One region of the Comamonas sp. Z3 genome, then DNA from elsewhere that is predicted to be linked to it. Evidence: riboswitches for the same ligand, from Rfam matches in the RefSeq annotation. Region 1 holds a riboswitch; each other region holds the start of a gene.
What was found. Region 1 has a riboswitch for glycine ahead of gcvT (glycine cleavage system aminomethyltransferase GcvT). Riboswitches for the same ligand answer to the same signal wherever they lie in the genome.

Region 1 (7,218 bases):
GAAGCCCAGCTGGGCCAGGCCCCGGCTCAGGATCGCCGTCAGGCGTGCCACCCGCTGTGCGATGCGCTTCAGCCCCTGGGGGCCGTGGTAGACGGCATACATGCTGGCGATCACGGCCGGCAGGACCTGGGCCGTGCAGATATTGGACGTCGCCTTTTCGCGGCGGATATGTTGTTCGCGCGTCTGCAGCGCGAGGCGGTAGGCGGGCTTGCCATGCACATCGACGCTGACGCCCACCAGGCGACCAGGCAGGCTGCGCTTGTATTCGTCGCGGCAGGCCATGAAGGCTGCGTGCGGGCCGCCTGCGCCCATGGGCATGCCGAAGCGCTGGCTGTTGCCCACGACAATATCGGCACCCCATTCTCCGGGAGGTGTCAGCAGGGTCAGGGCCAGCAGGTCGGTTGCCACGATGGCAGCCGCCTGCTTGGCGTGAATGGCTTGCACATCGGCCTTCCAGTCCACAATCCAGCCGCTGGACGCGGGGTACTGGATGACCGCGGCAAACAGATCGCCTGCCAGCGCAGTTTCCCACTCCTGCTGGCTGTTGGCGATCACCACTTCGATGCCGATCGGCCGGGCGCGGGTCTGGATGACTTCAATCGTCTGCGGGTGCAGATCGCCGGCGAGCACGATGCGATGGCTTCTGGATTTGACAGAGCGCCTGGCCAGCGTCATGGCCTCGGCGGCAGCCGTGGCTTCGTCCAGCATCGAGGCATTGGCAATCGGCATGCCGGTCAGGTCGGTCACCATGGTCTGGAAATTGACCAGTGCTTCCATGCGACCCTGCGAAATCTCGGCCTGGTAGGGTGTGTAGGCTGTGTACCAGGCGGGATTCTCGAGGATGTTGCGCAGGATGACGCCCGGCGTGTGCGTGCCGTAGTAGCCCTGGCCGATAAAGCTCTTCAGCATCTGGTTCTTGCTGGCGATGGCCTTGAGTTCGGCCAGCGCAGCGGCTTCGGTAATCGGCGCCGGAAGATCCATGGGCCTGGCGCGGGCGATGGAGTCGGGCATCACATCGCGAATCAAGGCGTCCAGCGAGGGCTTGCCGATGGCGGCCAGCATTTTTTGCTGCTCCTCGGCGTCCGGGCCTATATGACGGGGGATGAATTCGTGGCTGTTTTCCAGCGCTTGCAGCGAAGCGACGGGGGCGGGAGGCGACATCAGCATGGGAGGGACCTATTCTCAAATACTGTGACTGACGGTTTGCATGCCAGGCATGCGTGAATGCCGTATGCCTGAAGGCATGCGGCCGGTGCTTCAAGCAGCGCTGGCCTGTTCCAGCGCGGTGTTCATCAGGGCCAGGCGTTCACTTTCCTGGTCGGCATACTCCCAATCGGGATATTTGCTGCGTGCCACGGTGTTCAGCCATTGCTGGCAGGCCAGGGCAAGCAGTGCCTGCTGGTGCAGATCGGCATCGATGCTGCCGGTGATCTTGAACTGGCCAAAGGCCGTGGCCACGTGGGCGCGGCAGACCGAGCGCAGATAGCTCTGGTTCATGTCGTCGCTGGCCAGCCATTGGGCCTTGGCCGCATCGTCATGAGCCAGCATGTCCTCGGGCACTGGCAGATCCCAGTCGCTCAGTTGCTGGTGCAAAAAACGCAGCGCCTTGGCGGGCTTGCTGCCCGTCTGCTCCTGGTACCACTCTTCAAGTGCGGCCAGTGTGTCGCTGCCGTCATCGTTGCCGAAGGGGCTGAAGTCGTCACCGCAGTCGTAGTAGAAGTCCTGGGTCGCGATGCGCACAAAGGCCGGGTGGCTGGTCTCGCGGGCGAGACCGACTTCCGGATCGTCGAAATACTGGATGGTGCTCATGGCTGCATGCAAAAACGGCCTTCGCAGAGCGAGGGCCGTTGATACGCTTAGTTGTCCTTGGCGAAGTCGTTGTAGGCGGTCTCTTCCATCAGACCTTCGAGCTCGCCCACATTGCTCATCTTGACCTTGAAGAACCAGCCTGCGGCCAGCGGGTCGCTGTTGGCGAGCGACGGGTCATCGCGCAGGGCTTCGTTGACTTCGACGATCTCGCCGGTCACGGGCATGTAGACATCGGCAGCAGCCTTGACGGACTCGACCACGCCTGCGACATCGCCGGCCTTGAAGGTGGAGCCCACGGCAGGCAGATCCACAAACACCACATCGCCCAGCGCATCCTGTGCGTGTACGGTGATGCCGACGATGGCGGCATTGGTGTCAGCGGCGTTGATCCACTCGTGTTCTTTGGAATACTTGATGCTCATGAAAAGCTCCAGATGGGGGATTCAGGGGAATCGGGTGTTGTTTGAGAAAGGTCCAGATCGCACTTTAGCGGTGTTCTGGCCGCTGTTTGGCAAACTGGCCCGTCTCATCCGCGGCGGCAGACCTAGCCGCGGTAGTAGCGGGTGGGAACGAAGGGCGTGGCGACCACTTTCATGGGCACGGGCTTGCCGCGCACCATGGCGAAGATTTCCGTATCGATGGCAGCGTAGTCGGGCTCGACATAGGCCAGCGCCACGGGCTGGTTGAGCGTGGGGCTGAGCAGGCCGCTGGTAATGTGGCCGATATGCTGCCCGTCCATGTTCTCCAGCACAGCGGGCTCGCGCACGGGAATGCGCTCCAGCGCAATCAGGCCCACGCGCTTGCAGCGCAGCGATTGCGGGTTCTGCAATTGCTCCAGCACGATGGCTGCACCGGGAAAGCCTCCCTCGCGTTCGCCGCCGCTGCGGCGCACCTTCTGCATGGCCCAGTTCAGCGCGGCTTCGACGGGCGTGGTGCTGGTGTCGATGTCGTTGCCATACAGGCAAAGTCCGGCTTCAAGGCGCAGCGAGTTGCGCGCGCCCAGACCGACGGGCGCCACCTCGGGCTGGGCCAGCAGCGCTTCGGCAAAAGCTGTTGCCGCTTCGCCGGGCAAGGAGATTTCAAAACCGTCCTCGCCCGTATAGCCGCTGCGCGTGATGTAGAGCGCATGGCCTTGCCAGTCGAAGTGATTGCCGGTCATGAAGACCAATTGCGCAACACCGGGAATCAGGCGCGAGAGTGCCGCAGCGGCTTGCGGGCCTTGCAGGGCCAGCAGGGCGCGCTCGGGCAGAGGGATGACCTCGCAGCGGTTGGCGATGCGGCTCTGGATATGGGCGATATCGGCCTCTTTGCAGGCGCCGTTGACGATGAGGAACAGATCTTCGCCACGGTTGACGAACATCAGGTCGTCCAGAATGCCGCCTTGCTCATTGAGCAGCAGGCCGTAACGCTGTTTGTGCTGTCCCAGGTCCATGACATCGACGGGCATCAGCGATTCAAGCGCGGCGGCGGCATCGGGGCCACGCAGCAGCAACTGGCCCATGTGCGAGACATCGAACAGGCCGGCGGCCTTGCGGGTGTGCAGGTGCTCGGCCATCAGGCCTTGAGGGTATTGCACGGGCATGGCGTAGCCGGCAAACGGCACCATGCGGGCACCCAGTTTCTGGTGCAGGGCAAACAGCGGTGTGGAACGCAGATCGGAAGAGGTGTCAGCAGCAGTCACAGGCAAGCGCTCCGGTGGTCAAACCAAAATGAGTGGCCATGCATGGCTGGGCCATGCGTGGCGGGCTTGCCCTGCTGTCCGCTTTACCTGAGAGATTCACCGCCCTTGCTTTCGCGGGCAGTTTGCTCCTTCGGTGGATGTCGGCGCACATACGAAATGACGGCCTTCATCTCTCTCCAGCAAGGGACGCTGCAGGTTTGCACACCTTGCAGCGCTTGTCAGTCCTTTTGCCTGAGCGTTTTGACACCGGGTGGGGGTCTGCGCCTTCGGCGGTGCGAGGCAGCTTCAAGCTGCAGGCACTCTCTCCTGACGTTGGCAATTCTAGCGGTGGGCAGGGTGCCTGCACCACCGCAATGAGTGGATTTTGGGGTTTTCGAGCACAGATCGTCTATCACTGAGCTTGCGCTCTCACTGCGGGTCTGTGTTCATGGTGGGCGTGCGAGGGGCGTCGACTTCTTGGCGCGGAAACACCAACTGATAGGGCTGCTCGAAGCAGGACGTCACAGGCTGGCCCTGGCGCATGCCGGGCTTGAACTGCCAGCGTTTGAGCGATTGCAGTATGGACTTCACGATGCGTGGATCGGCATCGGCGGGCTGGTATGCCACACGGCCGAGCTGACCTTGAGCTGTGACTTCCAGACGGAAGACCACCGTGGTCTCCAATCCGTTCGGAAACCAGTGGGCGCTGATGAAAGGCGTGGTGTGGCGGCGTGGACGGGGTTGCTGGTCGAGCTGGGCGGGGGGCGTGCAATCTGCATTGATCCAGGCGGGCCAATTTACGGTTTGGCCGCCGGAAGCGGGGGCGGAGTCAGCCTGGGGCTGCAGGGGAGTGATGTCGGCCGCCTTAGGCGCCATGGCAGGGTTGCCGGCGCAGGCACTAAGCAGCACTGCTCCCAAGACGGCCGCGCATGCAGCAAGACAGCGTGAGTGGCGTGAAATATGCATGGCGGCATTCTCGGTCATCCCCGGTCGATTTTCGGAAGCGCTCCCGATGTGTGCTGTTCAGCCTGGGTCCGGCCGGCCTTGTCCAGGGTTTGTCTTGCGGGGTCAAACGCCATGTCCGGAGGAGGCAAAACAGATTTTTTGCCGCAGATAGGATTATGACGTTCATCAAAGAACATTTATCCAAGGAGACAAAATGCCCGAAAAAGCCACGAACGAATTTTGGAAGAATCTGAAGCCGATTTCTGATTGCTTTCAGCCCGATGCGCAGCCGGAAGTTTATATACAGAACGCGCCCACTGAGGACGAGCGCTATTATGTTCCATTCTCAGAGACTGTATTGTCCCGCCCTCTCTGGATTTCTCCATCGCAAAACAAATGGTGCGATATTCTGATGGCCAAGGAAGCGGGTCTGGTCAATCGGCATTACCACCCGCATGAAGTATTTGCCTATACCATTTCCGGGAAATGGGGTTATCTGGAGCATGACTGGACGGCCCGTGCCGGTGATTTCGTCTACGAGACACCGGGGGAAGGCCATACCCTGGTGGCCTATGAACATGAGCAACCCATGCGTGCGTTCTTTATCGTCAAGGGGCCGCTGATCTGGCTCGATGATGACGGAAAGCCGGACGGATATTTCGATGTTCACAGCTACATAGAGCTATGCCGAAAGCACTATGAAAAAGTCGGCATAGGTGCAGATTATGTGGACACGCTTTTTCGATAGCTATCTGAAATTGGCTTGAAAATGCATCAGATGAAAGGCGGGATTTTCTGAATAATGGAATAACCCGCCAAAAACGGAATGGAGAGAGACATGAGACATCGAGATGAAGCCCTAAAAATCGGGTGGGTGAGCTATGAAAACAAGCTGCTGCTCATTCTGTTTTTCACTTTTGGTATCGTTTTTTTTGACCGCCTGGCATTGTCGTTCTTATTTCCTTTTGTCTCCAAGGAACTGGATCTGAACAATGCCCAGCTGGGTATGCTTTCGTCGATCCTGGCATTGGCATGGGCGGCTTCCGGTGCATTCTTCGGGGCCTACACAGACCGCAAGGGCAAGCGCAAAACGGTGCTGATTCTTTCGGTACTGATGTTTTCGCTGTGTTCGGCCTTGTCGGGTCTGGTGGGCGGCTTTGTGGGGCTGTTGTTGTTGCGAGCGATGATGGGTTTGGCGGAAGGGCCGATACTGCCGCTGTCGCAGACTCTGATGGTCGAAGCCTCTACGCCGAGCCGTCGCGGCCTCAACATGGGCTTGCTGCAGGGCTCGTCTGCGGGCTTGCTGGGCGCCGTGATCGCACCGCCGGTGATTGTTGCGCTGGCCGTGGCTTATGGCTGGCGCACTGCGTTCTACCTGACCTGCGTTCCGGGGCTGATTGCCGCAGCGCTTATCTGGCGCCATGTGCGAAGCACAGATAGCAGCGGCCAGGCCGAAGCCGTGCCGACAGGCTCACGCTGGGCTCTGCTGCGTGAGCGCAATATCTGGCTGAGCGTGCTGATCAGCTGCGTCTTCATGGCCTGGTTCGTAATCATCATCTCTTTTGCGCCGACCTATCTGGTCAATGCCAAGGGCTTCGAGCCGGGCACGATGAGTGCGGTCATGAGCTGCATGGGCGTGGCCTGGGTCATCTGGGGTTTCGCAGTGCCAGCCATTTCGGACCGGGTAGGTCGCCGTCCTGCACTGATCTTCTTCTCCTTTGTCGCGGCCTGCTGTCCGATGGCTTTTTTGCATGTGCAGTCACCGGCGCTGTTGGGCGGCTTGCTGTTGCTGACTTACACCGGCCTGGGCTGCTTCACGCTCTTCATGGCCACGATTCCGGCGGAGACCGTTCCGCGAGCGGCCATGGCCACGGCCTTGGGGATGATCATGGGTTTTGGCGAGCTGCTTGGTGGTTTCGTCGCCCCGACGCTGGCCGGGCTGGCAGCCGATCGGTGGGGACTTGATGTGGTGATGTGGGTGGCGGCTGCGGGTGCTCTGCTGGCGGGCATGCTTTCCCTGGGGCTGATTGAAACAGCGCCCAGGCGCGTTGGCAGCGGCTTGCTGGCTGCCGCATTGAAGGAGTCGCAGGCATGAAAGCTCTGAAATGGCATGGCGCTCTCGATCTGCGTCTGGAAGTCATCGAGCGCAGGCCCTTGAAGGCCGGAGAAATCCGCATCGAGGTGGCGTACTGCGGGATCTGCGGCAGTGACATGCATGAGTATCTGCACGGGCCAGACTCGATTCCGGTCAATGTCCCGCATCCCTTGTCCGGTCGTGTTGCGCCCATCGTCATCGGTCACGAATTCTGTGGCACGGTGGTGGAAGTGGCAGCAGATGTGAAAGTGCTCGGCGTTGGCGACAGGATTGCCGTGGAGCCGGAGTACCGCTGCGGGCACTGCATCTATTGCCGCAGCGGGCGCTACAACCTGTGCGAATCCATGGGCTTTGTGGGGCTCATGGGAGATGGTGGCATGGCAGAGGAAGCCGTGGTTCCCGCCTATATGGCGCATGTGCTGCCCCCTTCGCTGAGCTTTAGGCAGGCTGCGGTGGCCGAGCCTGCTGCAGTGGCATTGCATGCTGTGCGCCGAAGCGCGTTGCGCGCTGGCGACGATTGCGTCATCTTCGGCATGGGGGCCATCGGTCTGCTGCTGGTGATGATGGCTAGGCACCATGAAGCGGGCCGCATCATTGCCGTCGACGTCGATGCACGGCGCCTGGGTCTGGCGCGCGAGCTAGGCGCCAGCGACACGGTCGATGCCAGTCAGGGCGATGTGGTGCAGCAGGTGCGTGAACTCACGGGCGG
Region 2 (7,218 bases), on a different contig from region 1:
CACGCCGCTTCTGGACAGGCGTGACAGGACGCTGTCGTCGGGCGAAATATGCGGGCAGAACAGGCCGGCAGGCAGGCCCGAGGCCCCTGCAGCAGGCGCGGCCGCCGCATCCAGTACGGTCACTTCCCAGCCACGCCTGGCCAGGCTGGCGGCGGCGGCGGCACCGGCCAGACCCGCACCCAGCACCAGACAGCGACCGGCCTGGCTCACCGGCGCAGGCAGGCCGTCGCTGCGATGGCGCGGTTCCCAGGCCGGGTTGTAGGCCGCATGCAGGTTATGGCGCTTGGGTGGCACGCCGGCGCGCTTCTTGACTTCAAAACCCTGAGCCTTGAGCGCCTGGCGCACATGTCCGGCTACGCACCAGGTGGCCAGCCGGGTGCCCCGGCGGCAATGGCGGGCAATGTTCTTCATGGCGTCTTCGTCCCACATCTCGGGGTTGAGCTGGGGAGAAAAGCCATCCAGGTACACGCTGTCTGCCGTCAGCTGCTGCTTGCGCAACATGGTCTTGGCGTCGCCTATATAGAGCGTCAGCAGCACCTGGCCGTCGTCGAACGAAAGGCGGTGCACGCCGGGCAGCAGCCCCCACCATTGCGCGGCCAGCTGCTCGCCAAGCGGACGCAGTGTCTCGTCGGCGGGCAAGGACTTGAGCAGATCCTCGCGCGAGACCGGGTGGGCTTCCACCGAGACAAAATGCAGCATGCGCGGGCGTTTCGGGTCGGCTTTCCATGCCGCCCAGGTGACGAGAAAGTTCAGGCCCAAGCCGAAGCCGGTTTCCAGAATGCGCCACTGAGCCGCATCGGCCCAGGCCGCAGGCAGACCGCAGCCGCCGAGAAAGACCTGTCGGGCCTGGTCAAGGCCGCCCAGCTCGCTGTGATAGCGGTCGCCAAATCGGGTGTTGTAGGGGGTGCCATCCGGCATCCATGTGATGGGTTCAGACATGGAAAGTGAAACTACATGGGTAATGCATGGCGCAGTCTAGGTCAGAGCAGCCAAGCAAGGGCCTAGCGGCCCCGCCGCCCCGCAGCGATGGCTGCGTCCCCCTTCTGCGCAGCAAGAGAGGGGGAAGGCGCACAGCGCCACAGGGGGAGTCTCGATCACTCCCAGCGCTGCTGGTAAGAGAAAACTGGCAGGCGCCACTTGAAACGAATCGCGGCCAGACGGAAGGCCAGACCGCCTGCAAAACAGACAAGGGTGCTGATATTGGAGCTTACCTCCAGATAGCGCAGGCCCAGGAACATCAGGCATACGGACAGCGACACGCTGGCATACAGCTCGCGGCGGAACACCACGGGGACCTGGTTGCAGAGCACGTCACGCAAAATGCCGCCGCTGATGCCGGTAATCATGCCGGCCATGATGATGACGATGGTCGGGTAGCCCAGTTCCAGCGCGGTATTGCAGCCGATCAGCGAAAAGGCGATCAGGCCCATGGCGTCCAGCAGCAGAAACACCTGCTTGAGGCGGTGCATATGGCGGGCGATCACCGTGGTCAGCAGGCCGAAGCTGATGACCAGATACACATATTCGGGGTGCTGAGTCCAGCCTATGGGGTAATGGCCCAGCACCATGTCGCGGATGGTGCCACCGCCCAGCGCGGTGACGAAGGCGATGACCACGACGCCAAAGATATCCATATTGCGCCGGCCTGCAGCAAGGGCGCCGGACATGGCTTCGGCGGTAATGGCCACCAGATAGATGACCAGCATGACGGTGAAGTTGGAGGCCTGGAACGAGTCCAGCAAAGAGATGGAGGGAAGCATGAAGGCACTTGAAAATAGACCAGCCACTCGCATCAGCGGGAGTGTCCGGCTTGCCTCTCCCGCTGTCCTTTTACCTGAGAGTTGCACATGGGCGCCTTCGCGGTGCGCATGCTTGCCCCTTCGGTGAGCCCTGCAGACTTGTGGTCGCGGGCTGCTCTCCAGTTGGCGATATCCGGGTCCTGTCAGACCCACCTGCGGTACTTATTGCCTGAGCGATTATGGGAGTTTGCGCCTTCGGCGGGAACCGTTGACAGGTTCCGCTCTCCCGCGGGATGGGCGCGATTCTAGCCAGTTCCAACGACTTTATTCGGGTTAATACCTGTATCAATTGGGTTTGAGCGGTCTTGCGGCTGTCAGCCTCGGTGCCCCTGGGCTGCCTGGGCGCGCCCTTGCTCTCACCGGTTGGCTGTTCGGCAGCCCGCAAGAAAAAAGCCCCGAGGCCTGGGCCAGGGGGCTTGGTGTCCAGGTCGACCGAACTTACTCGGCGCTGGGAGGCACGTAGCCTGCTGCGGCATCTGCGCCGCCGCCAAAGAAATGGTTTTCCATCTGGCGGGCCAGGTATTGGCGGGCACGGGCATCGGCCAGGTTCAGGCGGTTTTCATTGATCAGCATGGTCTGGTGCTTGAGCCAGTCGGCCCAGGCCTGCTTGCTCACGCTTTCATAGATGCGCTTGCCCAGTTCGCCGGGGGCAGGAGGGAAATCCAGGCCTTCAGCGTCTTGACCAAGCTTGATGCAGTGAACGGTACGTGCCATGTGTAGGGTCCTCTTGGTTGATCTCAGATGTTTGGGTAATAACAAACTGAAATCTTAGTAGTTTGAGTTTTAAGAATGCGGCTCAAGAATGCGCAGCAACGGGGCAGAAGCCCGTTATCCATTCACTCCAAGAACACAGTCCAATGAAAAATCGTCGCAACTTTATCAAGTTTCCTCTGGCTGCCGGTCTGATTGCTGGCTTGACCCTCTCGGCTCTGCCCACATTGCCCGCTTTTGCGCAGACTGGCGTGCAACTGCTCAACGTCTCCTACGACCCGACACGCGAGCTCTATGTGAACTACAACCAGGCGTTCGCCAAGCACTGGAAGGCCACGCAGAATCAGGATGTGACCATCAAGCAGTCGCATGGCGGCTCGGGCAAGCAGGCACGCTCCATCATCGACGGCATCGAGGCCGACGTGGCCACGCTGGCCCTGGCCGGCGATATCGACGCCCTGGTCAAGAACGGCAATGTCAAGGCCGACTGGCAAAAGCGCCTGCCGCACAACAGCGCGCCCTACAGCTCCACCATCGTGTTCCTGGTCAAAAAGGGCAATCCCAAGGGTATCAAGGACTGGGACGATCTGGTCAATCCCGGCATCCAGGTGATCACGCCCAACCCCAAGACCTCGGGTGGTGCACGCTGGAACTATCTGGCGGCCTGGGAATTTGCCAAGCGCAAATACGGCGGCGATGCACAGGCCAAGGACTTCATCACCAAGCTCTACAAGAACGTGCCCGTGTTGGACACCGGCGCGCGCGGCTCCACGGTGACCTTTGTGCAGCGGGGTCTGGGCGATGTGCTGCTGGCCTGGGAGAACGAGGCCTATCTGGCGCTCAAGGAGTTCGGCCCAGAAAAGTTCCAGATCGTCGCACCTTCGCTGTCCATCCTGGCCGAGCCTTCGGTGGCCGTGGTCGACAAGGTGGTCGATAAAAAGGGCACGCGCACCGTGGCCGAGGCCTATCTGAAGTATCTGTACTCCGAAGAGGCCCAGCGCATCGCCGGCAAGAACTTCTACCGTCCGACCGATGCCAAGGTGGCCGCCGAGTTCGCGAGCCAGTTCCCCAAGCTGGAGCTGTTCACCATCGACAAGGCTTTTGGCGGCTGGGCAGCGGCAGACAAGGCCCACTTCGCCGATGGCGGCAGCTTTGATCAGATCTACACCAAGAAATAAGAGAAACGCAGGACGGGAGCGCGATGAGTGCTCCTGTCTTTGCAATGACAAAAAGATAGAGCCAAGCCCATGTCGATTTTGCTGATTGCCGGTAGTCCCTCGCAGCCCTCGCGCTCCAGTGCCCTGCTCAATGCCGTGGCCGTGCGTCTCCAGGCCCAGGGTCTGAACACCGAGTCCGTGCTGCAGCTCAACCAGCTGGACCCTGCAGCCCTGCTGCATGCCCGCTTCGATCATGCCGAGATTCGTGCCGTGACCGAGCGCGTGGCCCGGGCCGATGCGGTGGTGGTGGCCACCCCCGTCTACAAGGCAGCCTATAGCGGTCTGCTCAAGGTCTTTCTCGATGTGCTGCCGCAGACCGCGCTCAAGGGCAAGCTGGTCCTGCCCCTGGCCACGGGCGGCAGCCCCCACCATATGCTGGCGCTGGACTACGCACTGCGCCCGGTGCTGCAGTCGCTGGGAGCGCGGCATATCCTGCCGGGTATCTATGCCACCGACCAGGGCGTGCCGCTGCTGCCCGAGGGCGGTTACGGCCTGGCTCCCGAGATTGCCGAGCGCGTCGAGGATGCCGCCCAGCTGCTGGCCACCGACCTGCGCCGCAGTGCCCAGTGGGCAGCCGCCAATGACTTTGAGAGCATCGCCTTCGCCGATGTGCGATGTAGCGTTTGAATTAACGCCCCCCTGAGCTGCCACGCGGCTTCCCCCGAGGGGGACGACAGCCTCGCTGCGGGGGCCCTTGCTTGCTGTCCTTTGATGGGGCGGTGCCCATTTCCCCATGTCTCTTTTTTTGATAGCAGTCCCCGCACTGAGAAGGCCGAGCTGCGCCTGAAATCAGGCCAAGAGATGCCTGAAGTGTGTGGACTGGGAACTCCAAGGATTGATTTCTCATGACCGATCGCAACAACACTTCATCGGCTATTTCGTCGCAACTGCCAAGTGCCTCGCGCCGCCAGTGGCTGGCGGGGACGGCTGTTTCTGCCCTGGCCCTGGCTTCGGGGCGTCTGCATGCGCAGCAGGGCAATGGCACGGCAGGCGCCCCGCGCGTGCTGCGCGTGGGCCATCAAAAAGGCTGGTTGTCGATTCTCAAGAATCGCGGCACGCTGGAAAAGCGCTTGAGTCCGCTGGGCGTGGCCGTGCGCTGGGTCGAGTTCAACGCTGGCCCCGTACAGCTGGAGGCGCTCAATGTGGGCTCCATCGACTTCGGCGATGTGGGCGAGGCTCCGCCGATCTTTGCCCAGGCCGCCGGTGCACCCCTGGTCTATGCCGGTGCCACCGTGGCGCGGCCCGGTCTGGAAGCCGTGATCGTGCCCAAGGGCTCGCCGATCCGCAGCGTGGCCGACCTCAAGGGCAAGCGCATTGCCTACAACAAGGGCTCCAACGTCCATTACTTCCTGGTCAAGCTGCTGGAAAAGCATGCTCTCAAGTACGGCGATGTGCAGTCGGTCTTTCTGGCGCCGCCCGATGCGCGGGCCGCCTTCGAGAAGGGCTCGGTCGATGCCTGGGTGATCTGGGATCCGTTCCTGGCCTCGGCCCAGAAGACCCTGGATGCGCGCTTGCTGGCCGATGCCAGGGGCGTGGTCAACAACCGTGCCTACTACTTCACCTCGCGCGACTATGCAAGCCGCAATGCCGATGTGCTGCGCATCGCGATCGAGGAAATCGCCGCCATCGATGCCTGGGCCAGCAAGAACAAGAGCGCAGCAGCGGCAGAGCTGTCGCAGATCCTGGGCCTGGACACCGCCGTGACCGAGCTGTATCTGAACCGTACCGAATTCGGCACCAAGGCCGTGAATGCCGAAATCCTGGGCGAGCAGCAAAAGATTGCCGATACCTTCTTCGATCTCAAGCTGATCCCCAAGAAGCTCAATCTGCTGCATGCAGCTCCCGTGGATCTGCTGGCCAGCCGCTGAGACAGGCCGCCACCGCCATGAGTTCTGCATCCACTCCACCCCGTTTCCGGCGCGGTCGCCGTCAGGCGCTGCAGCTGCTGGGCACCACGGCCTTCAGCTGGACCCTGGCTGCCTATTACGCCGACGATGCGCTGGCCCAGCCTACGCCGGCCGTGGCGGCACCGGCCCAGCTGCGCATCGGCTATCAGAAGTCGGCCGTCAATCTGGTCGTGCTCAAGCAGCATGGCGTGCTGGAAAAGCGCTTTCCGGCCACCAGGATCAGCTGGCTGGAGTTTCCGGCGGGGCCGCAGCTGCTGGAGGCGCTGTCGGCCGGCAGCCTGGACTTCGGCCTGACCGGCGATTCGCCGCCCGTGTTTGCCCAGGCTGCCGGCAAGGACCTGCGCTATGTCGGGGCAGAGCCTCCCAAGCCCGAAAGCTCGGCCATTCTGGTGCTGGCCGACTCGCCGCTGAAGTCACTGTCCGACCTCAAGGGCCGGCGTGTGGCACTGCAAAAAGGCTCGAGCGCCCACTACCTGCTGGTGCGCGCGCTGGACAAGGCCGGTATTGCCTGGGCCGACATCCAGCCCGTTTACCTGGCTCCGGCCGACGCGCGCGCGGCGTTCGAGCGCGGCAGTGTCGATGCCTGGGCCATTTGGGACCCGTTTTACGCGGCCACCGAGCAGAGCATCCGAGCACGCGTGCTCAGCAGCGGAGAGGGGCTGACGGGCAACAACTCGTTCTATCTGGCCTCGCGTGGCCTGGTCGAGCACCATCCCCAGCTCATCAAGGCCTTGTTCGACGAGCTCACGCGTGCCGACCAGCTGGTGCAGGCCTCGCGCAAGGAGGCCGTGCAGCTGCTGGCCGCCTTCAGCGGTCTGGACGCGAATGTGGTCAGCCGCTTCATCGGCCGCAGGCCCAGCTCGCCGACCACGCCGCTCAATCCCGCCATGGTGGTCGAGCAGCAGCGCGTGGCCGACGCCTTTTTTCGTCTGGGCGTGATTCCGCGCCAGGTGAAGGTGGCTGACATCGTCTGGCAGCCCATGGCGGCGGAATACGCCATCCATGGCCAGACAAGCCCAGCCGCTTCATCCATCACGCCCGCCGTGGCATCCAGGCTCTAAATCAGGTTCAAGGAGATTTCGTCATGCAAGTGTTCTGGTTCATTCCCACCCATGGTGATGCCCGCTACCTGGGCAGCAGTGAAGGCGCACGCCAGCTGAGCCATGACTATGTCAAGCAGGTGGCCGTGGCGGCCGACAGCCTGGGTTACGAAGGCGTGCTGATTCCCACGGGCCGCTCCTGCGAAGACCCCTGGGTAGTGGCGTCCAGCCTGCTGCCCGTCACCAAGCGCCTCAAGTTCCTGGTGGCCGTGCGTCCTGGACTGCATCAGCCCAGCCTGGCTGCGCGCATGGCGGCCAGCTTTGACCGCCTCTCGGGTGGACGTCTGCTGATCAACCTGGTCACAGGCGGCGATCAGGCCGAGCTGGAGGGCGATGGCGTGTTTCTCGACCATGCGACGCGCTACGAGCAATCGGCCGAGTTCATCGAGATCTGGCGCGAAATTCTGGCGCGCAGCCATGAGGGTCAGTCGCTGGATTTCGAAGGCCGGCATCTGCAGGTCAAGGGCGCCAAGCTGCTGTTTCC
Region 3 (7,218 bases), on a different contig from region 1:
GTGGGCGTGCTGATGCTGTCGCTGCCGCCGCGCGGGCAGCTCTTCACGCTCTCGGCCTGGACCAGCAAGTCCTCGGTATACGGTCTGATCTGCGGCGCCTGCTTTGCGCTGGCCACGGTGGGCTTTCGCGGCGGCGCGGTCGAGATCGCAACACTGGGCGTGAGCTCGCCCTGGCTGTCCGGGGCCTGGGGCGTGCTGATCGCGCAGACCATGCAGTCCGTCGTCATGAGCGCCTGGATTGCCAGAACCCATGAGCAGGGCCTGCGCCCCATCTTCAAGGCCTGGCGCATCTCGCTGCTGGCCGGCAGCATGGGCGCTGCGGCCTCGCTGGCCTGGTTCACCGCCTATGCCATGCAGGGGGCCGCTGCCGTGCGCACCCTGGGCATGGTGGAAGTGGTGTTCAGCTATATCGTCTCGCGCAAGGTGTTCAGCGAGAAGCTGTCGCTGACGGAAAAGCTGGGCATGGCGCTGATGATGCTGGGACTGGTGCTGATCTGTCTGCAGCTCTGATTTCAAGAGCTGCTTGCGCTTTCCAATGTTCATTTTCAAGGTAAAAAGTCATTGAAATTAAGCATGGAAAGGCGCAATAAGCTCCTGAAAAAATAGCTTCTTGTAGCGACGGTGCGCGATGCCGCGCCTGGCTTGTTGGTGCAGTGCCTTGAACCGCTGTCAGGCGCTGGCGGTGGTCAGCGTGGCCGGCCGGGACTGTCTGCTGGCGCTGCCCATGGACTGCAGCACGAGGTCGCCGACCATGTCGGCGGTGACGGCAGACAAGGTCCAGCCCAGATGGCCGTGGCCGGTGTTGTAGAACACGCAGGGCTTGATGCCAGGGCCCACGCGCGGGAGCATGTCCGGCATCATGGGGCGCAGGCCCGCCCAGGGCACGACGCTGCGCGTGCTGACGCCCGGGAAGCACTGCTGCACCCATTCGATGAGCGGTCGGATGCGGTCGGCGCGGATGTCCTTGTTGTAGCCGTTGAACTCCGCCGTGCCGGCCACGCGAAAGCGGTCCTCGCCGAGGCGGCTGGTGACCAGCTTGGTCTCGTCGTCCAGCAGGCTCACGACGGGAGCTGCGGCGCGGCTGGCTTCGTCCTGCAGATTGACCGTGATGGAATAGCCCTTGACCGGATAGATGTTGACGCTGTCGCCCAGCTGGGCGGCCATGGCGCGGCTGGCCGTGCCCGCGCAGACCACCATGGCGTCGAAGGTCGAGGTCTCGGCCTCCAGACCCTGGCGTACGGTCACGCTGGCCTGTTTGCCGTTGCTGTCCACCGACACGATTTCCTGGCCGTAGCGGCATTGCACGCCCAGTCGCTCGCAGGCGGCGGCAAGGCCGCTGGTGAACTTGTGGATGTCGCCGGTGGAGTCGCTCTCGGTGAAGTAGCCGCCATAGAAGGTTCCGGACAGGGTCGGCTCGATGGCCTTCATTTCATCGGGCGTGACGGCGCGGCGCTCCAGCCCGCCCAGGGCGAGCAGCTGCGAGACCTTGCCCGCATGTTCGAAGCCGTCGCGGTCGCGGTAGATATGCAGGATGCCCTTTTGCTTCAGATCGAAGTCAATGCCTTCGGCGGCTGCCCATTCGAACAGGTGCTCGCGTGCCGCAATCGCCAGCCTGGCGGTCTCCACGGTGTTCTTCTGGTAATGGGGGATGGCGGCGAGAAACTGGCAGAACCAGGAAATCTTGTGCCAGCCGGGCTTGGGGTTGAGCAGCAGCGGAGCATCGCTCTTGAGCATCCACTTGAGGCCTTTGACGATGGTGGACCAGTGGGTCCAGACCTCGGCATTCGAGGCCGAGAGCTGGCCGCCATTGGCGAACGAGGTCTCCATGGCGGCATAGCGCTGTTTCTCGAACAGGGTGACGGAAAATCCGCGGCGTGCGAGGGCGTAGGCGGTGGTCACGCCCGTGATGCCACCGCCGATGACGGCGATTGTCTTCATGATTCAGATTCCAGACACGTCAAGGGTGGAGCCCGTGCGCAACATGCGCAACGGACGCCCCCTCTGTTCTGGACCTGAGAGATTCACGAGGCAGCACCCTGGGGCGCTGCTCGCTTGCTCCTTCGGTATGTCCGGCGGACGATGGCGTCCGGACATTCTTCAGAGTGTGTGAAAGCGATGCCGATCCTTTGGCCTGAGAGTTTCCGGGGCGGTTGCTCCTTCGGCGCTGCATGCGCCAAGTTTGCGCTGCAGTCTCTCTCGGCATCACCGGGCTGAGAGCCTGTGGACGAATGTAGGAAGAATGGCGGCGCCTGGATATACGGGTTTTCTAGACTTCTGCACCGGGGCAGGCCGTGCTTCGTTTCTTTTATTTGATAGCGGCTCACGCCTGTTTTTGAAAGACTTCCTTATGTTTTCATAAGGAAAGTAAATTTATTCAAGCGCAAGCAGCTTCCGAATTCATAGCGTCAAGCGCTGTCAAGTGCCGCTGAGCAGCCCCAGAGTCAACCCCTGCATTGACATGACGGGCCATGGTCGGCGGTGGATTTGGGCAAAATATCGTCTTTGCCTGTCAATGGGCCCGGCGATATCACCGCTTTGCCATTGAAGCGCCCGACCGGGGTGGCTGCCGATTCAGGATGCAACTGGCCTATCCGCCATGGCGTTCTGCTGTCATGGCTTCGTTCCTTTGTCCTTGTTGCCCGCGACCGTCATGGTCGCCTTTTTGCGTTGCCTGTCGCAGCGCCTGCGGGATGGTTGGGTGTTTTGTCCGGACGGGCGCAAACCATTACAACAAGACATTTATGTCCCAACCCAACTCAAGCCAGCAGCTCGCGCCGACTGGCGATGGTGACGATAACCAGCCCCGCTTGCACCGGGTGCTCAAGCAGCGCCACCTGAGCATGATCGCCATTGGCGGCGCCATCGGCACGGGCCTGTTTGTGGCCTCCGGCTCGGCCATCGCCCAGATCGGCCCGGGCGGTGCCGTGCTCACCTATCTGCTCATCGGCATCATGGTCTACTACATCATGACCAGCCTGGGCGAGCTGGCCGCCTTCATGCCGGTGGCCGGTTCCTTCTCGACCTATGCCTCGCGCTATGTGGATCGCGGCTTCGGCTTTGCGCTGGGCTGGAACTTCTGGTTCAGCTGGGCCGTGGTGGTGGCGGTGGATCTGGTGGCCTCGCAGCTGGTCATGGCCTACTGGTTTCCCAATGTGCCGGGCATCCTCTGGAGCGGCCTGTTCCTGCTGCTGATGGTGGGGCTGAACGCGTTTTCCGCGCGCGGTTTTGCCGAGGCCGAATACTGGTTCGCGCTGATCAAGGTGCTGGCCGTGGTGGCCTTTCTGATCACCGGCGTGCTGATTCTGTTCGGCATCATCAGCAACGGCCATGTGCCCGGTTTCGAGAACTGGACCACGGGCGATGCGCCATTCGTCGGCAATTTCGCGACCTTTGTGGGCGTGGCCATGATCGTGGCTTATTCCTTCCAGGGAACGGAGCTGGTGGGCGTGGCGGCGGGCGAATCCGAGAATCCGCGCGAGAACGTGCCGCGTGCGATTCGCCAGGTCTTCTGGCGCATCCTGCTGTTCTATGTGCTGGCGATTGTCGTCATCGGCTTTCTGATTCCCTATACCGATCCGCAGCTGCTGCGCACCGATGTGGCCGATATCGCCGTGAGTCCGTTCACGCTGGTGTTCCAGCATGCGGGTCTGCTGTCGGCGGCCACGGTGATGAATGCGGTGATCCTGACCTCGGTGCTGTCGGCCGGCAACTCGGGCATGTATGCGGCCACGCGCATGCTCTACAACATGGCAACCGAGGGCAATGCACCGCGCATCTTCTCCCGGCTGACCCAGAACGGCGTGCCGCTGGTGGCCTTGATCGGCAGCACGCTGGTCGCCAGCCTGTGCCTGTTTTCCTCGCTCTACAGCCCGCAGGCCGTCTATATCTGGCTGCTGAACCTGGCCGGCATGACGGAGTTCATCGTCTGGCTGGGCATTGCCGTCAGCCACTACCGCTTCCGTCGCGGCTATGTCATGCACGGCCATGATGTGGGCCTGCTGCCCTACAAGGCCGGCGCCTTCCCCTTCGGACCCATCTTTGCCTTTGTGCTGTGTCTGGTGGTGACGCTGGGCCAGAACTACCAGGCCTTCCTGGAAGATCGCATCGATTGGGGCGGCGTGGTCTCGACCTATCTGGGCATTCCGCTGTTCCTGCTGTTCTGGCTGGGTTACTGGCTGGTCAAGCGCAAGACCTGGATCAGCTATGCGGATATGCGCTTTGACGAGCTCGAAGACATCAAGCAGGGCAAGGTGTCGTCCTGAGGCGGTTTGAGCCTTCCCCTTCTCCAGGCGGGTAGGGGTAGCGGCAGGGGCCGGCGCTGCTTGCTGTTTCCCGGTGCCCGTGTGCTTGTTTGACGCATGGCTGCTGTCTCTTGCCAGCGCAGGCAAAATCGGCACTGTGAGCGATCTACCCACCAGCCCCGAGTCCAGGCCCAGGCGCATAGCGCATCTGGACATGGATGCGTTCTACGCCTCCGTGGAGCTGCTGCGCTACCCGCAGCTCAAGGGGCTGCCGGTGGTGATCGGCGGCGGGCGGCGCAGCTTTGACGAGGAGCTGCTGGCGCGGCATGCGGGGCGGCCGCTGTCCGAGATTCCGGTGGCGGATTTTCCGCTGCTGCGCGATTACACGGGGCGCGGCGTGATCACCACGGCCACCTATGCGGCCCGGCAGTTCGGCGTGGGCTCGGCCATGGGCATGATGAAGGCCGCCAGGCTGTGCCCGCAGGCGATTCTTCTGCCCGTGGACTTTGCCGAGTACCGGCGCTTTTCGCGGGCCTTCAAAGAGATCATCGTGTCGATTGCGCCGCTCATGGAAAACCGTGGCGTGGACGAGGTCTACATCGATTTCACCGACGTGCCTGGCGGCCAGCGCGAAGGCGGACGCGTGCTCGCCCGGCTGATCCAGAAATCCATCTTCGACGCCACGGGCCTGACCTGCTCGGTCGGTGTGGCGCCCAACAAGCTGCTGGCCAAGATGGCCAGCGAGTTCAACAAGCCCAACGGCATCTCCGTCGTCCAGCCCGAAGACCTGCAAAGCCGGATCTGGCCGCTGGCCTGCCGCAAGGTCAACGGCATAGGGCCCAAGGCCGATGCCAAGCTCAAGAGCCTGGGCATAGAAACCATTGGCGACCTGGCCGCGCAAAGCCTGCCGCAGCTGCTGCACTGGTTTGGCAGAAGCTATGGCCACTGGCTGCACGAGTCGGCCTGGGGGAGGGACGAGCGTGCCGTGGTGACCGAGAGCGAACCGGTGTCCATGAGCCGCGAGACCACCTTCGAGCGCGATCTGCATGCCGTGCGCGACAAGGCCGAGCTGGGTGCCATCTTCACGGACCTGTGCGAGCGGCTGGCCGAGGATCTGCGGCGCAAGGGCTATGTGGGGCGCACCGTGGGCATCAAGCTGCGCTATGACGATTTCAGGATCGCCACGCGGGATCAGACCCTGAACCTGCCGATACAGGATGCGGCCGCCATCCGTCTGGCCGCAGGCCAATGCCTCAAGCGCGTGCCGCTGGGCAAGCGCATCAGGCTGCTGGGGGTCAAGGTCTCGGGCCTGATCGCCGAGCAGCTCTGGCAGGCCAGTGCCCACGATCCGGTGGCGCGAGAGTTGCTGCTCAGGCCTCCTGGTTTGATCTCCATCAAGCATGCGGATCCCTATACCGCATCTCTGTTCTGAGCCTGGGGGCTCGGGAATCCTCACTGTGCGATGATCCAAGTGTGAATTTGTGTATCTGGTTAACCAGCTGCCTGCGGGATGCCTGATCGCTCACTCTCGAACAAAAACTACATAGGCCTATTGGAGGAGTGCAAAGCATGCGCCTGAACCTGCCGGTATCTCAACAAAACTACGACTTTCCGGGTGACGAGCTGCTGGTCTCCAGCACCAACACCAAGGGCGAGATCACGCATTGCAATCCCGCCTTCGTGCGCGTCAGCGGCTTTGGCTACGAAGAGCTGATCGGCCAGCCGCACAATCTGATTCGCCATCCCGACATGCCGGCTGCCGCCTTCAAGGACATGTGGCGCACCATCGCCCATGGCTATCCCTGGACGGCACTGGTCAAGAACCGCCGCAAGAACGGCGATCACTATTGGGTGCGCGCCAATGTCACGCCCATCATGGAAGGTGGCAAGCCAAGCGGCTATCTGTCGGTGCGCACCAAGCCTTCGGCCGCCGAAGTGGCCGCAGCCGAAGCGCTGTATGCGCGCATGCGCAACGAGGAAAAGCAGGCCCGGGCCAGCTTCCGGCTGCGTGCCGGCGCGGTGCGCCGTCTGGGGCTGATGGGCTGGTGGGACGGCCGCAAGGATGTGGGTCTGGTGGCGCGCATGGCCTGGCTGCTGGCCATCGTGGCCTTGATCGCCATGCTGCCCGATTTGCTGGGCTGGCAGGGCGCGGCGGCCTGGGGCTGGCGTGCTGCCAGCCTGGTGGCCGGCGGCGCATTCGTGCTGTGGCGCTTTCAGCAGCGCTGCGTGGCGGGATTGGAGGAAGCCAGCCGCTTTGCGGCCGATGTGGCGGCCTGCAATCTGAGCACCGAATGCAGCCAGAGCTACAGCGGCGCCATGGGGGCGCTGATGCTGAGGCTGCAGCAGATACAGATCAATCTGCGCGCCGTGGTGGGCGATGTGCGCACCGAGGTGCAAGGCTTTGCCCGGACCGCCCATGAAATCGCCCAGAGCAGCTTTGACCTGGCAGGGCGTACCGAATCCCAGGCCACCAGCTTGCAGCAGACGGCGGCCTCGATGGAGGAAATTTCGGGCACCGTGTCCCAGACGGCCGATACGGCCCAGTTCATGGCCGGTGCCAGCGACGAGAGCAGCAAGGTGGCCAGCCGCAGCGGCGTGGCCATCAGCGAGGTGGGCCAGGCCATGGAGCATATCCGCGGCTCCTCCACCCGCATGAGCGAAATCATTGGCGTGATCGAGAGCATTGCCTTCCAGACCAATCTGCTGGCGCTGAACGCGGCCGTGGAAGCGGCGCGGGCCGGCGAGCAGGGGCGCGGCTTTGCCGTGGTGGCGGGCGAGGTGCGGGCACTGGCCCAGCGCAGTGCCGAGGCGGCCAAGGAGATCAGCGTGCTCATCAACCGCACGGTCGATGGCATCAACGATGGCAATGCGCGCATGCGTGCTGCAGGCCAGACCATAGACGGCATGGTGCAGGCAGTGGACAAGGTCGGCTCCCTGGTGCACCAGATCAGCATTGCCACGCGTGAGCAGTCGATAG

Region 2: another riboswitch for glycine. It lies ahead of FSY59_RS23215 (trimeric intracellular cation channel family protein); the one in region 1 lies ahead of gcvT (glycine cleavage system aminomethyltransferase GcvT).
Region 3: another riboswitch for glycine. It lies ahead of FSY59_RS07240 (D-amino acid dehydrogenase); the one in region 1 lies ahead of gcvT (glycine cleavage system aminomethyltransferase GcvT).

The regions. Positions count from the first base shown of each region.
Region 1 is NZ_VOQU01000005.1:141,408-148,625, forward strand. It holds gene gcvP (aminomethyl-transferring glycine dehydrogenase) at 1-1,167, opposite strand, end outside; gene FSY59_RS15970 (MolR family transcriptional regulator) at 1,258-1,809, opposite strand; gene gcvH (glycine cleavage system protein GcvH) at 1,857-2,231, opposite strand; gene gcvT (glycine cleavage system aminomethyltransferase GcvT) at 2,354-3,490, opposite strand; glycine riboswitch at 3,555-3,680, opposite strand; glycine riboswitch at 3,700-3,809, opposite strand; gene FSY59_RS15985 (energy transducer TonB) at 3,899-4,345, opposite strand; gene FSY59_RS15990 (2,4'-dihydroxyacetophenone dioxygenase family protein) at 4,629-5,162, shown strand; gene FSY59_RS15995 (MFS transporter) at 5,253-6,509, shown strand; gene FSY59_RS16000 (2,3-butanediol dehydrogenase) at 6,506-7,218, shown strand, end outside.
Region 2 is NZ_VOQU01000008.1:325,797-333,014, forward strand. It holds gene mnmC (FAD-dependent 5-carboxymethylaminomethyl-2-thiouridine(34) oxidoreductase MnmC) at 1-918, opposite strand, end outside; gene FSY59_RS23215 (trimeric intracellular cation channel family protein) at 1,095-1,760, opposite strand; glycine riboswitch at 1,813-1,932, opposite strand; glycine riboswitch at 1,946-2,038, opposite strand; gene FSY59_RS23220 (oxidative damage protection protein) at 2,238-2,513, opposite strand; gene FSY59_RS23225 (sulfate ABC transporter substrate-binding protein) at 2,657-3,688, shown strand; gene ssuE (NADPH-dependent FMN reductase) at 3,758-4,354, shown strand; gene FSY59_RS23235 (sulfonate ABC transporter substrate-binding protein) at 4,573-5,595, shown strand; gene FSY59_RS23240 (aliphatic sulfonate ABC transporter substrate-binding protein) at 5,613-6,695, shown strand; gene ssuD (FMNH2-dependent alkanesulfonate monooxygenase) at 6,719-7,218, shown strand, end outside.
Region 3 is NZ_VOQU01000002.1:565,199-572,416, forward strand. It holds gene FSY59_RS07235 (DMT family transporter) at 1-510, shown strand, start outside; gene FSY59_RS07240 (D-amino acid dehydrogenase) at 670-1,938, opposite strand; glycine riboswitch at 2,110-2,209, opposite strand; gene FSY59_RS07245 (amino acid permease) at 2,742-4,262, shown strand; gene dinB (DNA polymerase IV) at 4,456-5,673, shown strand; gene FSY59_RS07255 (PAS domain-containing methyl-accepting chemotaxis protein) at 5,811-7,218, shown strand, end outside.